3 regions of the Bacillus sp. 9.4 genome follow, and region 2 is predicted to be linked to each of the others. Evidence: predicted binding sites of a transcription regulator. Region 2 holds the regulator's gene; each other region holds the start of a gene.

Region 1 (5,803 bases), on a different contig from region 2:
GACACCGTTTTCCGCCAGCAATTCACCTATCTTCAGCAGAAAGATTCTCGCCTTGGCATCCAGCATGGCGTCAATATAAAAGTGGTGATCATCTTTTATATTTGCAGAGTTCAGTGTCCATTGATAATAGCGATCAAATTCGGTGCGCAAACCGGGATCTTCTATGCTTTCCAAGAATTCATTGTATAATTTCTCTCGTTTTTCTTTCGTTTTCTGAAATTCATTGTCAAAATGATAGCCATTACGGACATAATTTTGAATATTGGCCAGAGCGAAATACGGATTTTCCATCCAGATTTGTTCAATCAGATCATGACTTTTAACAGATCTCCATCCGTATTCTTGCAAGAATTCATGGACGTTCTTCAGGAAGTGTCTTCCCTCATCTGTTTGTTCCAATTTCTCCTGGAGCTGTTCAGGCTTGTTGTTTTCAAAAATGGCCAGAAGGTTCGGGTTCTCCTGAACTTCCACAGAAAATAGCCATAAGCAACGGTCCGTTTCCAGTGATTTGTTCATTTTTCCTGTCAGCATCTCGTAAAAATGAGCGTTTTCGGACTCTCCTTGAATGTCCTGATACATCGCTTGCAGTTTGTTTGTTAAAAGGATTTGCGGGAAAACGATATTGAAGTGCTCTTCATAAGCCGTGAGATAAAAGGCCTTTAGTTTTTGAAAAGCATCCAGTGCGCTTTCTGCGGTATGCTCAGTTTGTGCGAGCTGGTCCAGTGTCCGGTAAAAAGGGAGGTATGTGTGATTAATGATGTCATACATATGCTCCGATAAAATCGGGAAAAGCTCTTTGCCGCAGTCTTCAGACGGAGGCTGCTGTCCGCCTTGGTTTTTGGAATAAATATGTCCGCGATAAAGTTTTACTTCATCAACAACTACACCAATCGGAAACTTTTGCATGCTCTTCTTCAAGCCATATTCCAACGCCGGCACGATGAAGGATGAAAATAACGGACTCACCGGACCTTCAATATTAGACTCCATGTTAAGCCAGAAATCATTCATATCAGTGTCGGTAATCATGAAGCTGCGTTTTTCTTCTGCCGCTTTTTTGTCCTGATCAATGGTTGTAATCGGACGAGCTTGCAGAAGGTATATTTGATGATCAGCAATTCCAAATTCTATATCGACAGGATATCCGTACAGGTCTTCGGTTTTTTTTGTGATTTCAGCCAATTCAATCACTTGTTCATCTGTAAGGCAAAGACGGCTGCGCATGTCTTCACTCGTTTCTTTTTCAGTAATTCCTTCTGCCGCAGACTCCATGTAGATTTCCTTTGCACCTATTTCTTTCTGAATCTCAAACGAAGATTTATTAACAATGAACGTGTCTGGGGTAACACTTCCTGAAACAACAGCTTCACCCAACCCGTAGCTGGCGCTGATTAAAAGCTCTCTATCATCATGGGTAACAGGGTTGCGGCTGAAGATAACACCTGACATTTCTGAATCGATCAGCCCCTGAACGACTATTCCCATTAACGGTTCTGCGATTTGATTGTTCATTTTTTTCTTATAGCTGCTGACCCGCCCAGAAAAAAATGAGGCCCAGCATTCTTTCACTTTAGCCAGAAATTCTTCCTCTGTTTTGATATTTAAGTAGGTTTCATATTGACCCGCGAATGAAGCGCCTTCTAAATCTTCCGAGGCAGACGAAGAACGCACGGCTACGGATCGATATGATTCTCTAAGCTTATAAAAGGAACTAGTCAGCTCATCTTTCAGCTCATCCGAAAATGTTCCGGAAATGATCCCGCTTTCGACGTTTTCACTAGTCTCTTGAAGCTGGTTGTCCTCCATAAAACGTGCGAGCGCATTCGTTTGAATAATAAACCCGTCCGGAACAGGAAGACCGTGTTTGGTCAATTTAATCAAATTCATTCCTTTTGCTCCAGCCAGCTGGCTGGACTCTTCTGCCTGGCGAAATAAAACAGAATACATATTTGAAACCCCTCTTTTCTCCATTCATTTTGTTTTTCTCTCTAGTCTTTTTATTGCGGAGCCTGTGTTTTAAAAAAATGATAGTAAACACTATCATTCAATTGTAGGTTTTCAGGAAAATGCTGTCAAACGCAGAAAGTCCTAAATAAAATGAATAGTTAAGTTAGTTAGATTATCATAAAAAATGCGGCCGTACTGGTACTGTATGCCTATTTTCTTTTATTCTCGGAATCTGGCGGCGGACTTGATGATGTAATAAAAAAAGTGCCGCTGATTAGAACAGCGGCACCATGGAATAAGTTTTGACCGGCACCAAAATGCAAATATGGTGATTGATTTTGGCTGAAAAGGGGTATGGTGTAGTAGAGGGAGCGAATGCACGATTGTCCGATTCTTCATTTTTTACTATAATCAGATCAGATGAAGAATCCCTGAGGAGGGTTTTTGTTGATTACAAAAGCCGTTTTTGCATTGTTTTTCCCTTTTATGCTTGTTGTTTTATTTACTAGAGTCACCTTTAATCATTATGTGGCGATCGCTTTAACAGCTGCATTGCTGTTTGCCTCTTATTTAAAAGGCTATACAGAAACGTATTTTATTGTAGGATTGGATGTTGTGTCTCTTGTGGCTGGCGGACTGTATATGGCCAAAAAAGCTGCAGAGAAAAAAGAAGAATAAATCGGACATAATGAATATAAAGACTGAATACCTGCTTTTACGTTTTAAAAGCAGGTTTTTTATACACAAAAACAGCTGGAAATAAAAAACCACCGAACTTTAGTTCGTATTTTTAGTGATTTTGCTTTCCATTGTGTTACTATATCTATAGGAAGATTTCGTTAAAGAAACGGAGGCTTATTTTTGTGAAAGATCGCTTTGAGTTAGTCTCGAAATATCAGCCCCAGGGAGATCAGCCGAAAGCCATTGAAAAGCTTGTGAAAGGAATTCAGGAGGGCAAGAAGCATCAGACTCTGCTGGGTGCAACAGGAACTGGGAAAACATTTACGGTGTCCAATTTGATTAAAGAAGTCAATAAACCGACTCTCGTGATTGCCCATAACAAAACCCTTGCTGGACAGCTTTACAGTGAGTTCAAGGAATTTTTTCCGAACAATGCTGTCGAGTATTTTGTCAGCTACTATGATTATTATCAGCCGGAGGCGTATGTGCCTCAAACGGATACATTTATAGAGAAAGACGCTAGTATTAATGATGAAATTGATAAACTGAGACACTCCGCCACATCAGCTTTGTTTGAGCGTAGAGATGTCATTATTATTGCGAGTGTGTCTTGTATATACGGCCTCGGTTCGCCTGAGGAATACCGGGAAATGGTCGTGTCACTGCGGACTGAAATGGAAATTGAGCGCAACGAGCTGCTCAGAAAACTTGTAGACATCCAATATGCCCGCAACGATATCGACTTTCAGCGCGGTACATTTCGTGTGCGCGGGGATGTAGTGGAAATCTTTCCGGCATCCCGTGATGAGCATTGTGTCAGAGTTGAATTTTTCGGTGACGAAATCGAACGGATTCGGGAAGTAGATGCGCTGACAGGAGAAATTCTCGGCGACCGAGATCATGTTGCGATTTTCCCGGCATCCCACTTCGTAACGCGGGCCGAGAAAATGGAGAAGGCGATTCAAAATATCGAGAAGGAGCTTGAGGAGCAGCTGAAGGTCATGCACGAAAACGGAAAGCTCCTTGAAGCGCAGCGTTTAGAGCAGCGGACAAGATATGATCTTGAAATGATGCGTGAAATGGGTTTCTGCTCCGGCATCGAGAACTATTCAAGACATTTGACTCTGCGGCCTCCAGGTTCAACGCCGTATACGCTTCTTGATTATTTCCCAGACGATTTTATGATCGTGGTGGATGAGTCGCATGTGACAATTCCTCAGGTGCGCGGCATGTTTAACGGAGACCAGGCGCGGAAACAGGTGCTCGTGGATCACGGCTTCCGGCTTCCATCAGCGCTTGATAACCGTCCGCTTCGTTTTGAGGAATTTGAAAAGCATATGCACAATATCGTGTATGTATCAGCAACACCAGGGCCGTACGAGATTGAACATACAGATGAAATGGTCGAACAGATTATTCGTCCGACGGGGCTTCTTGACCCGCTTATTGACGTCCGTCCAATCGAAGGTCAGATTGACGACTTGATCGGCGAAATTCAAGCAAGAATCGAGCGGAATGAACGGGTGCTTGTGACAACTTTGACGAAGAAGATGTCAGAGGATCTGACCGATTATTTAAAGGAAATCGGCATTAAAGTAAACTATCTGCATTCTGAGATCAAGACGCTTGAACGGATTGAAATTATCCGCGACCTGCGCCTTGGCAAGTACGATGTGCTTGTCGGCATCAACCTGCTGAGGGAAGGTTTGGACATTCCCGAAGTATCCCTTGTTGCGATTTTGGATGCGGATAAGGAAGGTTTCCTTCGTTCGGAGCGGTCGCTGATCCAGACCATCGGACGGGCAGCGAGAAATGCGGAAGGCCGCGTCATTATGTACGCCGATAAAATAACGAAGTCTATGGAAATTGCAATTAATGAAACAAAACGCCGCCGCGAGCAGCAGGAGCGGTTTAACGAAGAGCACGGCATTACGCCGAAAACGATAAATAAAGAAATTCGCGATGTCATTCGTGCCACAGTAGCAGCTGAGGATAAAGCGGAATACAAAACAAAAGCCGCGCCGAAGCTGTCGAAAATGACGAAGAAAGAACGCCAGAAAGTCGTTGAACAGATGGAGCATGAAATGAAGGAAGCCGCCAAGGCGCTTGACTTTGAGAGAGCCGCGGAGCTTCGCGATTTACTTTTAGAGCTAAAAGCGGAAGGATGATGAACAAATGGCTATGGATCGGATAGAGGTGAAGGGAGCCAGGGCGCATAACCTGAAAAATATAGATGTAACGATTCCGAGAGATCAGCTTGTCGTTGTCACGGGTTTGTCCGGATCAGGTAAATCCTCCCTTGCCTTTGACACGATATATGCTGAAGGACAGAGACGGTATGTCGAGTCGCTGTCTGCTTATGCCCGCCAGTTTTTAGGGCAAATGGATAAGCCGGATGTGGATGCAATTGAGGGGCTCTCTCCCGCCATCAGCATTGATCAGAAAACAACGAGCCGCAATCCGAGGTCTACTGTCGGTACGGTAACTGAGATTTATGATTATCTGCGTCTTTTATATGCGAGAGTAGGGAAGCCTCATTGTCCGGAGCACGGAATTGAGATTACATCCCAGACCATCGAGCAAATGGTGGACAGAATTCTGGAATACCCGGAACGGACGAAGCTTCAGGTGCTGGCGCCGATTGTCTCGGGCCGAAAAGGCGCTCATGTCAAAGTGCTTGAACAGATTAGAAAACAAGGCTATGTCAGAGTCAGAATTGACGGCGAGATGGCTGAGCTTTCTGACGATATCGAATTAGAAAAGAACAAGAAGCATTCCATTGAGGTTGTCATTGACCGGATTGTGGTGAAAGAAGGCGTGGCAGCCCGGCTGTCAGATTCATTGGAAACGGCGCTTCGTTTAGGTGAAGGACGGGTTATGATCGATGTCATCGGTGAGGAAGAGCTGATGTTCAGCGAGCATCATGCCTGTCCGCACTGCGGATTTTCAATTGGTGAGCTTGAGCCGCGTCTGTTTTCGTTTAACAGTCCGTTCGGGGCGTGTCCGACGTGTGACGGTCTCGGAATGAAGCTTGAAGTGGATGCCGATCTTGTCATCCCCAATCAAGATTTGTCATTGAAGGAGAATGCGGTCGCCCCTTGGACACCGATCAGCTCACAATATTATCCTCAGCTGCTTGAGGCAGTCTGCACCCACTACGGGATTGATATGGATG
Region 2 (5,803 bases):
TCTTCTTCTGTAATAACGCCAGCTTTAGCTTTGGCAGCAAGCTCATTAATTCTGGCAATTTTCGCGTTTGAAATCATGTTAAACTCCTTTATTGCATTTTGTCTATATAGTACTAGATCAAAAAAAGTTTTACAACTGATTCACTCTGCTGTCTCTTCATTCTCTATGTATTCCTGAAAACGCCGGTGAACGGTTGCTTTAGAGACATCATAGCCAAACCCTCTTAGGGTAGCCGCAATTTCAGCAAACGTCAGTTTATTCGCTCTTAGGCGGACGATCTCAGAGATTGGCACCTCTATTTTTTCTTTTCCACTGTTCTCATGTTGGTTTTTTAAGTTTTTTTGCGGTTTAAAACCGTTTTTTACTGCACGCTTCATTCCCCGTCTGATTTTCATGTTGTGAATCTTTCGCTGATACTCTTCCACAATGCTGACGATTTCCAAGACCATTGAGTCAGCCTCCGATAACTCCAGTTCACCTCTGTGAGCCGTTGTATAGACTTTCACACCTTCTCTGTAAATACAATGAAGCAGTGCGATTTTTGCGTTTCCCCGCCCGAGCCTTGTCTCGTCCTGAAACAAAATGACATCAATTCCAGCGTTCTTAATCTCATCAAGCAGCTCAAATACACCATCCCGATCCATTTCATATCCGCTGGCTTTTTCTGAAATCACTTTGACCACTTCCATGCCGTTCTCCGCTGCAATGGCCGTAAGCTCCTCCTCCTGCCGCTTTAATGACGTTTCCTGCTGTTCTTTATTTGTGCTTACACGGGCATAAATGAGTGCTTTCATTTTATCTCTCTTTCCTCTCTATCTTACAGTTGCCAATTCATATGCATCCTGATGCTTCTTTTTCAATGGGATCACTAACTCATCACCCGGCTGGATATCAGAGGTTTGTAGTTGATTTTTATCAGCTACCCATTCAATAAAATCATTTTTGTTTATCTTTTTTGTATCTGCTACCTGATCAGCAATTGACCAAAGTGTGTCGCCTTGCTGCACTTCTATTTTAACATATTGATTAAGCTCCTGGCCGCTGCTTGTATATGACAGCATAAGGATAACCGCGCTCAAAATCACTGTGAACAGACCGACAAAAATAATAGATTCTTTACTCATGATCATAACCTCCAACAGGAATGTTTGTTCGCATTTTTATAATTTCAGTATATACGAACAAACGTTTCTGTCAATTGTTTTTTCGAACCTATGTTTGTACTGTAAGGAAAATCATGCTATAATCTTCTTAAAATCGACGTTTTGAGGTGCGAAAAATGACGAAGCTATCAAAAAGGCAACTTGATATCCTCCGTTTTATTAAAGCAGAGGTTAAATCAAAAGGATATCCGCCTTCCGTGAGAGAGATCGGAGAGGCTGTCGGGCTTGCGTCCAGTTCTACTGTCCACGGCCATTTGGCCCGTTTGGAAACAAAAGGGCTGATCAGACGAGATCCGACAAAACCAAGAGCAATAGAAATTCTTGATGAAGAAGTAGACATTCCGCAAAGCCAGGTCGTTAATGTACCGGTCATCGGGAAAGTCACGGCGGGATCTCCTATTACAGCAGTAGAAAATATTGAAGAATATTTTCCGCTCCCTGACCGCATGGTTCCTCCGGACGAGCATGTATTTATGCTGGAGATTATGGGAGACAGTATGATAGATGCTGGTATTCTCGATAAGGACTATGTCATCGTTAAACAGCAAAACACAGCGAACAATGGGGAAATTGTAGTTGCGATGACAGAAGATGATGAAGCAACTGTAAAACGATTCTATAAAGAGGATACCCACATTCGCTTGCAGCCTGAGAACCCAACGATGGAACCTATCATTTTGCAGAATGTCAGCATTCTAGGGAAAGTGATTGGCGTGTTCAGAACCGTCCATTAATCTATTGATCTATCAGATGCATAAAATAACCCCCTCTTCCTTTACGGAGAGGGGGTTTGTTGTTCAAAAAAAGCAGGCTCGCCCTGACTTTTGGGTGCGAGCCTGAATAGGAGGAAAAAGAACATCATGTTTACACCATAATTATCCACCAAAAGATTGTTGAAGTCAAGAAATTTTCTTTCCTTTAGGAAACTTTTATCAAAATATGAACATTTAGAATATTAGACGCCATCTTCTTAAAAACGTTTCATTTTTTAGGTCGTGGAAGGATCCGGTTTCATATTTATTAAGGGGCGAAGCAATTGAATTATACTGAAAATTTAGTACATAGTTTAATTAGTTCAACATTTTGATAAAACAGCTCGCTTTCTTCATATAAAATGTAATGTGTATTTCAATTTCACCTTCACCCAATCACTTGTGCAGTTCAAAATATATGGCATCGTTGAACAAGTCGGGTAGAAACCTTCCCCAAACATAAAGTCTCCACCAACACCCTTCTTTAAATTTAACCTTATATGAAATATGGTTGTGATATCAAAAGGCCGTTTCATCATAAAAGTGCATATGCGTTTTTTCTTGTTTGTAATATCGAAGCCTGTCTTGAAGGGTTCCGGTATGAAATTCAAATTTGTGGCCGTCAGGGTCGGTAAAATAAATTGATTTTCGATCGCGTTCATCTCGTTCTCTGCCAGGCAGAATATTGACATGAAGTCTTTTTAATTTAGCTGACATCTCCTCAAATTCATGATCTTCAATTGTAAAAGCAATATGGGTATAAGAAAGCTTAATGTCATTTCTCGGGATGTCTGGTTCTTCATTAAGCGCTAGCCAGATGCCGTTCATATCAAAATATGCAGTTGTTCTTCCCTTTACCAAAAGCTTTGCATCAAACACTTTTTGATAAAAATCAATCGATGTATCCAAATGCGAAACTGAAAATAGCAAGTGATTGATTCCTTTTATCTCCACAAATCATTCCCCCTTTGAAAGCTGATCATCCACATATACGTCTTTTTTCATAAGAAAGTTTCATACTGCTGAAAAAAAATACCAGTGTAAACAAAAACGGACTGTTTAAAATAGTAACATGACCATTATGAATGGTTTTGAATTGCATTATTTATCATTTGTTTACGCCCAAGAATTTTCTTCAAAAAATAACAATTTAGGTGGTCAAATGAAACATATCATTGCGCTTGCTTCAAAGATTGCTTTCACTCTCGCCCTTTTATATGTGATTTTGGACAGAGTCTATCACGCATCCTTTTTAAGTGTGATGTTTATTGCACTTTTCTTAGGTTTTGTTTCCTATCTTTCTGGTGACATGCTCGTCTTACCCAGAACAAACAATATTACAGCTTCATTGGCTGACTTTGGCCTTTCATTCGTTATTCTTTGGGTATTTGTTTTAACCCAAACAAGAAACGATTTCTCACCATTTGGAGCGGCTCTCCTTTCCGCTGCCTGTCTTACTGTTTTTGAATACTTTTTTCATCGGTATTTACTGAAAAATGTGCTTGATGAAAATTTCCGAAATGAACTGTCAGCGAGAGATAACACGTTGCAGTATCAAACGGAAGCCGCGGACGAGCTGTTTCCCGAAACGAAAGAGAAGCATAAGGAATAGGAGGCTGTCTTATCGCCTCCTATTTTTCAGTAGCTATTTTTGAGAAAACGGAACATCACTTCTGTAAACTCATAAAACCTCTCATTTTGAGTAACAGCTCTGCTTTTTAAAGAAAAGATGCCGAACAAAGACTTTCGAAACCCTGTGCTCATTTCTATCTGAATACTTAAACCTGTTTTTGATTTATTTGCAATGTTATTCGGACTAACGCCCGCATGTGGATGGTCCGTATTGAGCAATACAGCAGGAAAACCGGCATGCTGCAATTTCTCAACTAAATCTGCCGCTCTTACGCGATCTGTACCGCCGACTTCGATCTGCTGATCTTCTTCTGCGTACCCGTGTAATGAAATGACATATTCATGATTTCCCGTCATTTTAAGGGCCCGAGGTTCATCAAAGTGCGTGCTCGTAATGTGCAGGACTGAGTTTCCTGCCGATTTTAAGCCTTCAAATAAATACATCGAGTACTCTTTGCTGAGCTCTCTCGCTACTTCACTTGTCCCGCCTTCAATACCTCCTCCGTGAATAGCTAAAACAAGAACAGGGCTTCCGGTTTCTTTCGTAACAACGCCGTAATCAGAAGGATCTTCATTGCTTTTTAATTCCTCAAAATTCTGATATACATCTTCAGCATAAATTGAAGAAATCGGAGTAAACACCATAAAAATCAACAATAATTTTACAATTTTAATAGTTGATGGAAAACGTTTGGCTATGTTACAATCAACATGCTTCAAGGAATGGAGCAAACGGCGGAGCAGGGATACTTTGGCCGGTTTCATCTACTCCGCCTCTAAGTCCAAATCAACAGGATGTAGGTCTCTTTGAGGCTTTAGCACGAATTCTCTCGTCCTCCTTGTTAAATTTTTGTTAAATTCACAATATTATATACCATTAGCCCGGGCGCTGTTCTTCTCATTTTTGAATTTATGAAAAGTAAGCTGGCACCACCTCCCCCATTTCCATACAAAACAAAAATGCACCTGCCCTTTGGCCTGTGCATTTTTTATTTTCTCTTCATTCTTCGTTTTTTTGCTTGATTTAATTTCATGATGTTTTTTTCAATTTTTCTTATGTTTCGCCTTTGCGGGATTGTTTTCATTTCCTAATAAACAGAAATAAACCCGCTTACTGTCACTGCTGCAATATAAAGGACGCGCTGTTTGATCATCCGGTCAGCATGTCCATGATCATTCGCTTCTTTTTCCAGTCTTTCGATCACAGCTTTATCAAACAGCTGATCGACATACACTTGTTTCATTCCCACTGCAAACCCAGCAGCCAGCCAAAGAATCAGAAATAAACTGATATAAAACACCATAAACCCTTCCTTTCCTGTCTTGATGCGGTGCAGAATTTTAAAACAGTTCATCTCATTACAACTGGCAGACGAAGCTTCTTCTTTGTGTTAGGTTCTTTCAATAGGCTGGTTAATATGTGTAATGCTGTAATGAACAGTTAGAAATTTTATTCCAAACAGCCACATATGATGAACAGCGGTTAATTTGTTGTCATGTACAGCTTCTATCAGAAAGGTTTCAGATAAAGGAAGCGGACAAGTTCCCGCTCTTGTTTGCAGATAAATCCCCTCATCCCCCGCTCTGCTTTTTCTCCGCCTGCTTGTTAAAACCAGCTTCTCCTGATGATGATATGGTTTTAAAATACCTGTCATGCTGCTGAATGGAAGCGGTAAAGAAATATTCATATACCCTTCTCCATTTGAACGATACACTGAATAAAGAGCGGTAAAAATGGTTTCGTTTTTTTCATTTGTTCTAATCCAGGCACGTACTCTTTCCCTTCCGTCTTTTTTAGAATGAACACCTTTTATCTTGCTGTACATCCTGTACCAGTCAGGGTACGTCGAAAGATGTATTTGGCCGATTCTTCTGCTGAACCATTCGTAAATAATTGCAAGCGGCCGAAACCACGTGCTCCATGTTACTTTTGCTTTAATATTATATTCGATGGTTTGTTCATAAAACGAAAGAATGAGCGGCGCCAGTTTTTCTGGTGAAAAATCTTTTGAACGCAGGCTGCCCATATCATCCACAAGTCCGCTGTACCGAGCGTTATTTTCAGCTTGAATGTTAGCTAAAAATTCTTTCCCAATCTTTCTTTTTCCGTAGATACGGCTGAATGTCTTTACACTGTCTGCATCAAAAGGTTTCGGATCCTCTATTCTCCACCCTATGAGAGCGGGCAATATAACACCAAACGCGTTGACAAAACCGTGAATCCAAATCATCTGATTGATGGTCAATGTAACTTCT
Region 3 (5,803 bases), 160 kb from region 2:
ATTTCTGACAATCATGGCTGTTCCGCTGAAACCGATTTCTTCTAAATAATTGCTGATTTTTTGATTTCGATCCACTGTTTTGATTCGTTCCTCTGATTTTTTGGCAGTTTTCTTTTTGACCTCTTTTTTCTGATCGGTATTTGAAACCGCTGCAGTTTCTTGAGATGGCTCGTTTTCTTCACTATTTCGATGAAGAGCATTCCAAATCGTAATGCAAACCATCACTGCTAAAAGACCAAGCAACAGTTTTCCTCTTTTATTTAGTTTTCTCCGTCTGCGTTTCGCAGTTCTTCTGCGGGTTGGGCTTGTCATTCATTTTTTCCTCCCAAAATAAATTCCATTTTGCACACGTTTTGTTAGACGAATAAAGCCCTAAAAAAGTTGTCAAAAAAAGCAATATTTTTATCATTTTTTTGCAAAATACAAAAAAGCTGAGTTTTTCACTCAGCCTTTTGTATCATTTGAAACTTATTTTATTTTTATTCTTCAAATTCGAGTTCTTCTTGTGTCTCTTCAGCTTGCTGCTGCACTACTCCGTTATTATCCAAGCCGTAATGTTCACGAATTTGCTCCTGGATCATCAGCATGATATCTTTATTTTCTTTCAGGAATTGTTTTGCATTTTCACGGCCTTGGCCAAGACGCTCTTCTTCATAAGAGTACCATGAACCGCTTTTTTGCACGATATCAAGTTCAGTTCCTAGATCAATGATTTCGCCTTCTTTTGAAATGCCTTCTCCGTACATAATGTCAACCTCGGCTGTACGGAACGGCGGAGCTACCTTGTTTTTCACGACTTTGATTTTCGTTTTGTTCCCCATTACGTCGTTGCCTTGTTTCAGCTGTTCAGCACGGCGCACTTCAAGACGCACGGAAGAATAGAATTTCAACGCACGGCCGCCAGGAGTTGTTTCCGGGTTCCCGAACATAACACCGACTTTTTCACGAATTTGGTTAATGAAAATCGCGATTGTCTTCGATTTGTTAATGGCCCCTGAAAGCTTACGAAGCGCTTGAGACATTAAGCGTGCTTGTAAACCGACATGCGAATCTCCCATGTCGCCTTCAATTTCCGCTTTCGGAACGAGAGCGGCTACAGAGTCGACAACGACAATGTCAACTGCCCCGCTTCGAACCAATGCTTCCGCAATTTCAAGCGCCTGCTCGCCTGTGTCAGGCTGAGACAGTAAAAGCTCTTCGATGTTAACACCGAGCTTTTGCGCGTATACCGGATCTAACGCATGCTCCGCATCGATAAACGCGGCTTGTCCGCCCTGCTGCTGAACTTCAGCAATCGCATGAAGCGCCACAGTTGTTTTACCTGAGCTTTCAGGACCGTATACTTCAATAATCCGTCCGCGAGGATATCCGCCAATTCCCAGTGCTGTATCAAGAGCGAGGGAGCCGCTTGGTACAGTAGAAATTCTTGTATCTGTCTTTTCTCCCAGTTTCATAATGGAACCTTTGCCGAACTGTTTTTCTATTTGTTTAAGAGCCATATCTAAGGCTGCCTGACGATCACTCATTCTATTTTTTCCTCCTTTATGTTACCACTACATATACTATACCCTGTTTGAAGGGATTTGCCAAGAAAAAAGCGAACGCATATTCGGATTTTTTCTTGGCGTGATTCCTATCAAAATATCATAATGTATCAGAGAAATCATGTTTTCTTAGGAGGATAATGTGCTGAAAATATTATTTTTGCTCTAAAAGCTTTAAGATTAAATGGCAGCCGTATTTAGCGCCGCGTTTTCTGATCCCCGTTCTGGAGCCCGCAAAGTGAAACTCGTGAACCTCTTCTTTACCATTTGCGGAAATGCCGATAAACACATGCCCAGGCTCATGCCCTTCTTGAGCATCAGGTCCTGCTACACCAGTAAAGCTAATGCCGATATCGCTGCCAGTGAGTTTTTGAACACCCTTAGCCAGTTCGGATGCGCACTCCTTACTGACCGCCCCAAAACGATCTAATGTTTCCTTCTTGACACCAAGCACATTCTGCTTCACGTCGTTTGTATAGCAAACAACGCCCCCGGCAAATAATTTTGAGGCACCGCTATGATCCGTCAGCCATTCAGAAAACAGCCCTCCGGTAAAGCTTTCTGCCGCAGAAATTGTTATGCCTTTTTCCTTACACGCTATAGATAGCTCTTTTACAAGAGAAGTATCATCGTAACCATAGAAAAATTCACCGACACGCTCTAAGATAACGGCCTCTGTTTCTTTTAACAGACGCTCTGTTTCCTTTTCATCGGCGTGTTTGGCTGTCAGACGCAGCGTCACCTCTCCATCAGCCGCCAAAGGCGCAATTGTCGGATTGGTTTGTGCATCAATAATATCTTCCAAATCGGCTTCAAGCTGAGATTCACCGATACCGAAAAAGCGAAGAACAGTTGACACAATTTTTTCATTTGAACCCATCTTCCTCAGCAGAAGAGGCTTTGCCTCGTTTTCAAACATTGGACGCAATTCGCTCGGCGGTCCAGGAAGAAGCATATAATAGCGCGATTCATGCTCTGTGAGCATTCCCGGGGCCATTCCAAAGTGATTCGCCAGCACGTCAGAGCCTTCGATCACAAGCGCCTGTTTTCGGTTATTAGGTGACATCGTGCGTTTTGTTCGTTTGAAATAGTCCTCAATGGATTGGAATGCCTCATCATTTAACACAAGCGGACGTCCCAGCGTATTTGCAATCGTTTCTTTCGTCAGATCATCTTTTGTGGGTCCAAGCCCTCCTGAAAAAATAATGAAGTCAGAGCGTTCTTCAGCAATGCGGATGACCTGCTTCAGCCGCTCCGGGTTATCTCCGACCGCTGTATGATAAAATACGTTGACCCCGATTTCAGCGAGCTGTTTGCTGATAAATTGAGCATTTGTATTGGCGATTTGACCAAGCAGCAGCTCTGAACCGACTGCAATTATTTCTGCTTTTTTTGGAAATTCCATGACGAAGTCCTTCTTTCTTAGTTAGATGTTTTTAACGCTTCCCAATTTTTAGAGAAATATTCCCAGCCTGAGACGACAGTAAAGAAGACGGCTACCCACAGCGCCAAGTCTGCAAACGGGAATGACACAAGTTCAAATGGAAGATTATGAAGAAGCAATGCGGATACCGCAATAATCTGTGCCCAGGTTTTGATTTTACCAAGCATGTTAGCAGCTACGACTTCTCCTGTTCCGGCTAAGACAAGCCTTAAACCTGTCACGGCAAACTCCCTGCTGATAATCACAATGACCATCCAAGCTGGAGCGAGATCAAATTGAACAAGGATAATTAACGCTGCGGATACGAGCAGTTTGTCCGCAAGCGGATCAAGAAATTTCCCGAAGTTTGTTACGAGATTCAATTTTCGGGCATAATACCCGTCCACCCAGTCTGTTGTAGATGCAATAATAAATAGAATGGCCCCCGCCAAATGTGCGACCGGGATCGATTCGTCTCCAACTTCGAGCCTGCCCCAGTCAAACGGCGCCAGCATGATAATCATGAAGATTGGGATTAATGCGATTCTAGCTAGTGTGATTTTATTTGGTAAGTTAAACATAAAGCCCCTCCAATTTCATACTCGGACGTGAAGAAAAGTCATCTGGTAATTAAGATGACTTTTCTTCCTTTTTATTTACAATCTTTATGGTTTGTGCCATCACTTTTTTCGGATCAAGTTCATATGAAAGAACCTTACCGTTGATTTTTATTTTCAGATTAGGTGCATATCCAGTGCGGATATCAACTTGTTTCTGATCAGTTATGTCTTTTTTATAGGTTTCGTCTTTTTTCAGCGTTCCTTCTTTTAAAGAGCTGCTGTTTTCATCGCGCACTCGAATCCAGGAGCTGTCTGATGCCTTCAGTTCCAGCTCGATTTTATCAGCGCCGGACACTTCATAAGTCGTTAACGATCCTTCAGTGCCAGCAGCTTTAATCTCCAGCTTATCACTGTCATTTTCTTCTTTCTTATTTTCGTTTTCTTTCGTTTCTTTTTTAGTGTCTGTCTCTTTTTCAGAGCTGTTCTTTTGATTCTCTTTCAGCGTTGAATCTTTAGGGATTTCGTACTTGCTCTCACTTTGCGTAATTGCTTTTTCTGATGCCGCATTGTGATCATCACTGCTTTTGTGATTCGCAAACTGAATGATCGCGTACACAATGGCAATCACGACAATCACGCCGAGAATAACAAGTATCGTTGGCAGCAGCTCCAGCGCCTTAGATGCTGGCTTTGGCATTTCCTTTTGAAGATTCATGCCGGAGATCTTTTCAGACACATCGTCATGATACGTATTAGGGATATCTTTTTTATGCTCCTCAAACAGTTGATCCGCATCAAGCCCAACGGCTTCTGCATATTGCTTGATGAATGCCCGAACATAAAACTTCCCCGGAATAATGTCATAGTTCCCTTCCTCCAAGGCGGTTAAATACCTTTTTTGAATCTTTGTTGCCGCTTGGAGATCATCCAATGACATTGCTTTTTCCTCTCTGGCTTCTTTGAGCCGGATTCCTAGTTCAGTCACAACAAACACCTTCCAATTTTAAAAATCAAAGCTTGAAAACCCGGATTGATCAAACATTTGGGGTTCCTCGGCATGTTCATATGTAATAACCTCATCAGGGTCATTTCTCAGTTCAATAATATAATCAAAGTCATCTAGTGTATACTCTGTATTTTGAACGAATATGTCCGGATGCTCCACCACTTTTGTTGCCGGAAGCCGCATGATTTCTCGGACCAGCTGGAGATGGCGTTCCGATCCTCTTCGTGTTGACACAATTCCGTCAACGATAAAGACATTTTCAGTGCTGTATTCATCGGCAATCAGCTGGCTTCTTATCGTCTGCTTTAGCAAGGTTGATGACACAAACAGCCACCTTTTGCTGGCACACACACTAGAGGCTACAATCGATTCCGTTTTCCCGACACGCGGCATACCTCTGATTCCGATTAATTTATGGCCTTCTTTTTTGAACAATTCGGCCATAAAATCGACTAATAAGCCAAGCTCGTCCCGTTCAAAGCGGAACGTTTTCTTGTCATCGGCATCCCGTTGAATATAACGGCCGTGGCGTACGGCAAGACGGTCGCGAAGCCTCGGTTCTCTAAGCTTCGTTACTTTAATTGTTTCCATCGTTTTTAAGATTGATTCTAATCGTTTAATTTGATCTATATGGCGGCACCTGAGGAGCATTCCCCTTCTGGAAAGATCGACGCCGTTTATCGTTACGATGTTGATAGAAAGCATCCCAAGAAGAGATGAAATATCCCCGAGCAGTCCGGGGCGGTTCACTTGAATTTCATATTCAAAATACCATTCGAGCTTTGCCAAATGATATACCCCCTTCATTGTGGCAAAATTTTACCTTCCTTTATCATAAAGCATTTTTCTCTAATTAGAAAGAAGAATGTTGCTGTGATGAGGAAAACATAAAAAAGAGAGGAAAAATCCCCTCTCTTCCTAGTGAGTGCTGTTATTTTCAACAAGCTTAACCATCATATTGGCAATGGCGTGCTGTTCATCTTTTGATGCTACACTCCAAAGATCTGCCAGCACTTTTTCCTGCTCGTTCTTAGATTCCACTTCATTAGCCAAGTAGCTGCCGATTTCTGTCGCAAGATCTGTAATCGTATCCTGGCTCATACCTTTATCTTGCGCATAGTTCAGACGGTCGCCAAGGAAGTTTTTCCAGCTATCCCAGTTTTCTAATACTGACATGCTTGTTTCCTCCATTTCATGTGAAGTTACAAGATTATTGTGTCCTTCGCAAAAGAAACTATACACCGAATATTTTCGGATCAGCAGTGCCAGC

Evidence for each region. Region 2 encodes LexA, which represses DNA repair genes until DNA is damaged. Its sites were predicted from a motif close to CGAACATATGTTCG; they were not measured.
Region 1: uvrB (excinuclease ABC subunit UvrB) is a predicted target of LexA. The motif match lies at 2,719-2,732, and genes of this name have one in related genera.
Region 3: recA (recombinase RecA) is a predicted target of LexA. The motif match lies at 1,599-1,612, and genes of this name have one in related genera.

The regions. Positions count from the first base shown of each region.
Region 1 covers NZ_JBVFMU010000003.1:481,583-487,385, reverse strand. Annotated here, with positions in the region: gene ACZ07B_RS14495 (PEP/pyruvate-binding domain-containing protein) at 1-1,947, opposite strand, end outside; gene ACZ07B_RS14490 (CsbA family protein) at 2,395-2,625, shown strand; gene uvrB (excinuclease ABC subunit UvrB) at 2,811-4,796, shown strand; gene uvrA (excinuclease ABC subunit UvrA) at 4,804-5,803, shown strand, end outside.
Region 2 covers NZ_JBVFMU010000002.1:59,467-65,269, forward strand. Annotated here, with positions in the region: gene ACZ07B_RS07080 (DUF896 domain-containing protein) at 1-77, opposite strand, end outside; gene ACZ07B_RS07085 (YneB family resolvase-like protein) at 141-794, opposite strand; gene yneA (cell division suppressor protein YneA) at 813-1,130, opposite strand; gene lexA (transcriptional repressor LexA) at 1,280-1,897, shown strand; partial or broken gene ACZ07B_RS07100 (hypothetical protein) at 2,205-2,526, opposite strand; gene fosM (FosM family fosfomycin resistance protein) at 2,435-2,869, opposite strand; gene ACZ07B_RS07110 (YndM family protein) at 3,078-3,527, shown strand; gene pghL (gamma-polyglutamate hydrolase PghL) at 3,554-4,312, opposite strand; partial or broken gene ACZ07B_RS07120 (hypothetical protein) at 4,537-4,851, opposite strand; gene ACZ07B_RS07125 (YndJ family protein) at 4,939-5,803, opposite strand, start outside.
Region 3 covers NZ_JBVFMU010000002.1:214,967-220,769, forward strand. Annotated here, with positions in the region: gene ACZ07B_RS07625 (serine hydrolase domain-containing protein) at 1-312, opposite strand, end outside; gene recA (recombinase RecA) at 480-1,526, opposite strand; gene ACZ07B_RS07635 (competence/damage-inducible protein A) at 1,699-2,949, opposite strand; gene pgsA (CDP-diacylglycerol--glycerol-3-phosphate 3-phosphatidyltransferase) at 2,967-3,548, opposite strand; gene rodZ (cell shape determination protein RodZ) at 3,598-4,512, opposite strand; gene ACZ07B_RS07650 (DUF3388 domain-containing protein) at 4,531-5,322, opposite strand; gene ACZ07B_RS07655 (DUF3243 domain-containing protein) at 5,452-5,709, opposite strand; gene ymfI (elongation factor P 5-aminopentanone reductase) at 5,790-5,803, opposite strand, start outside.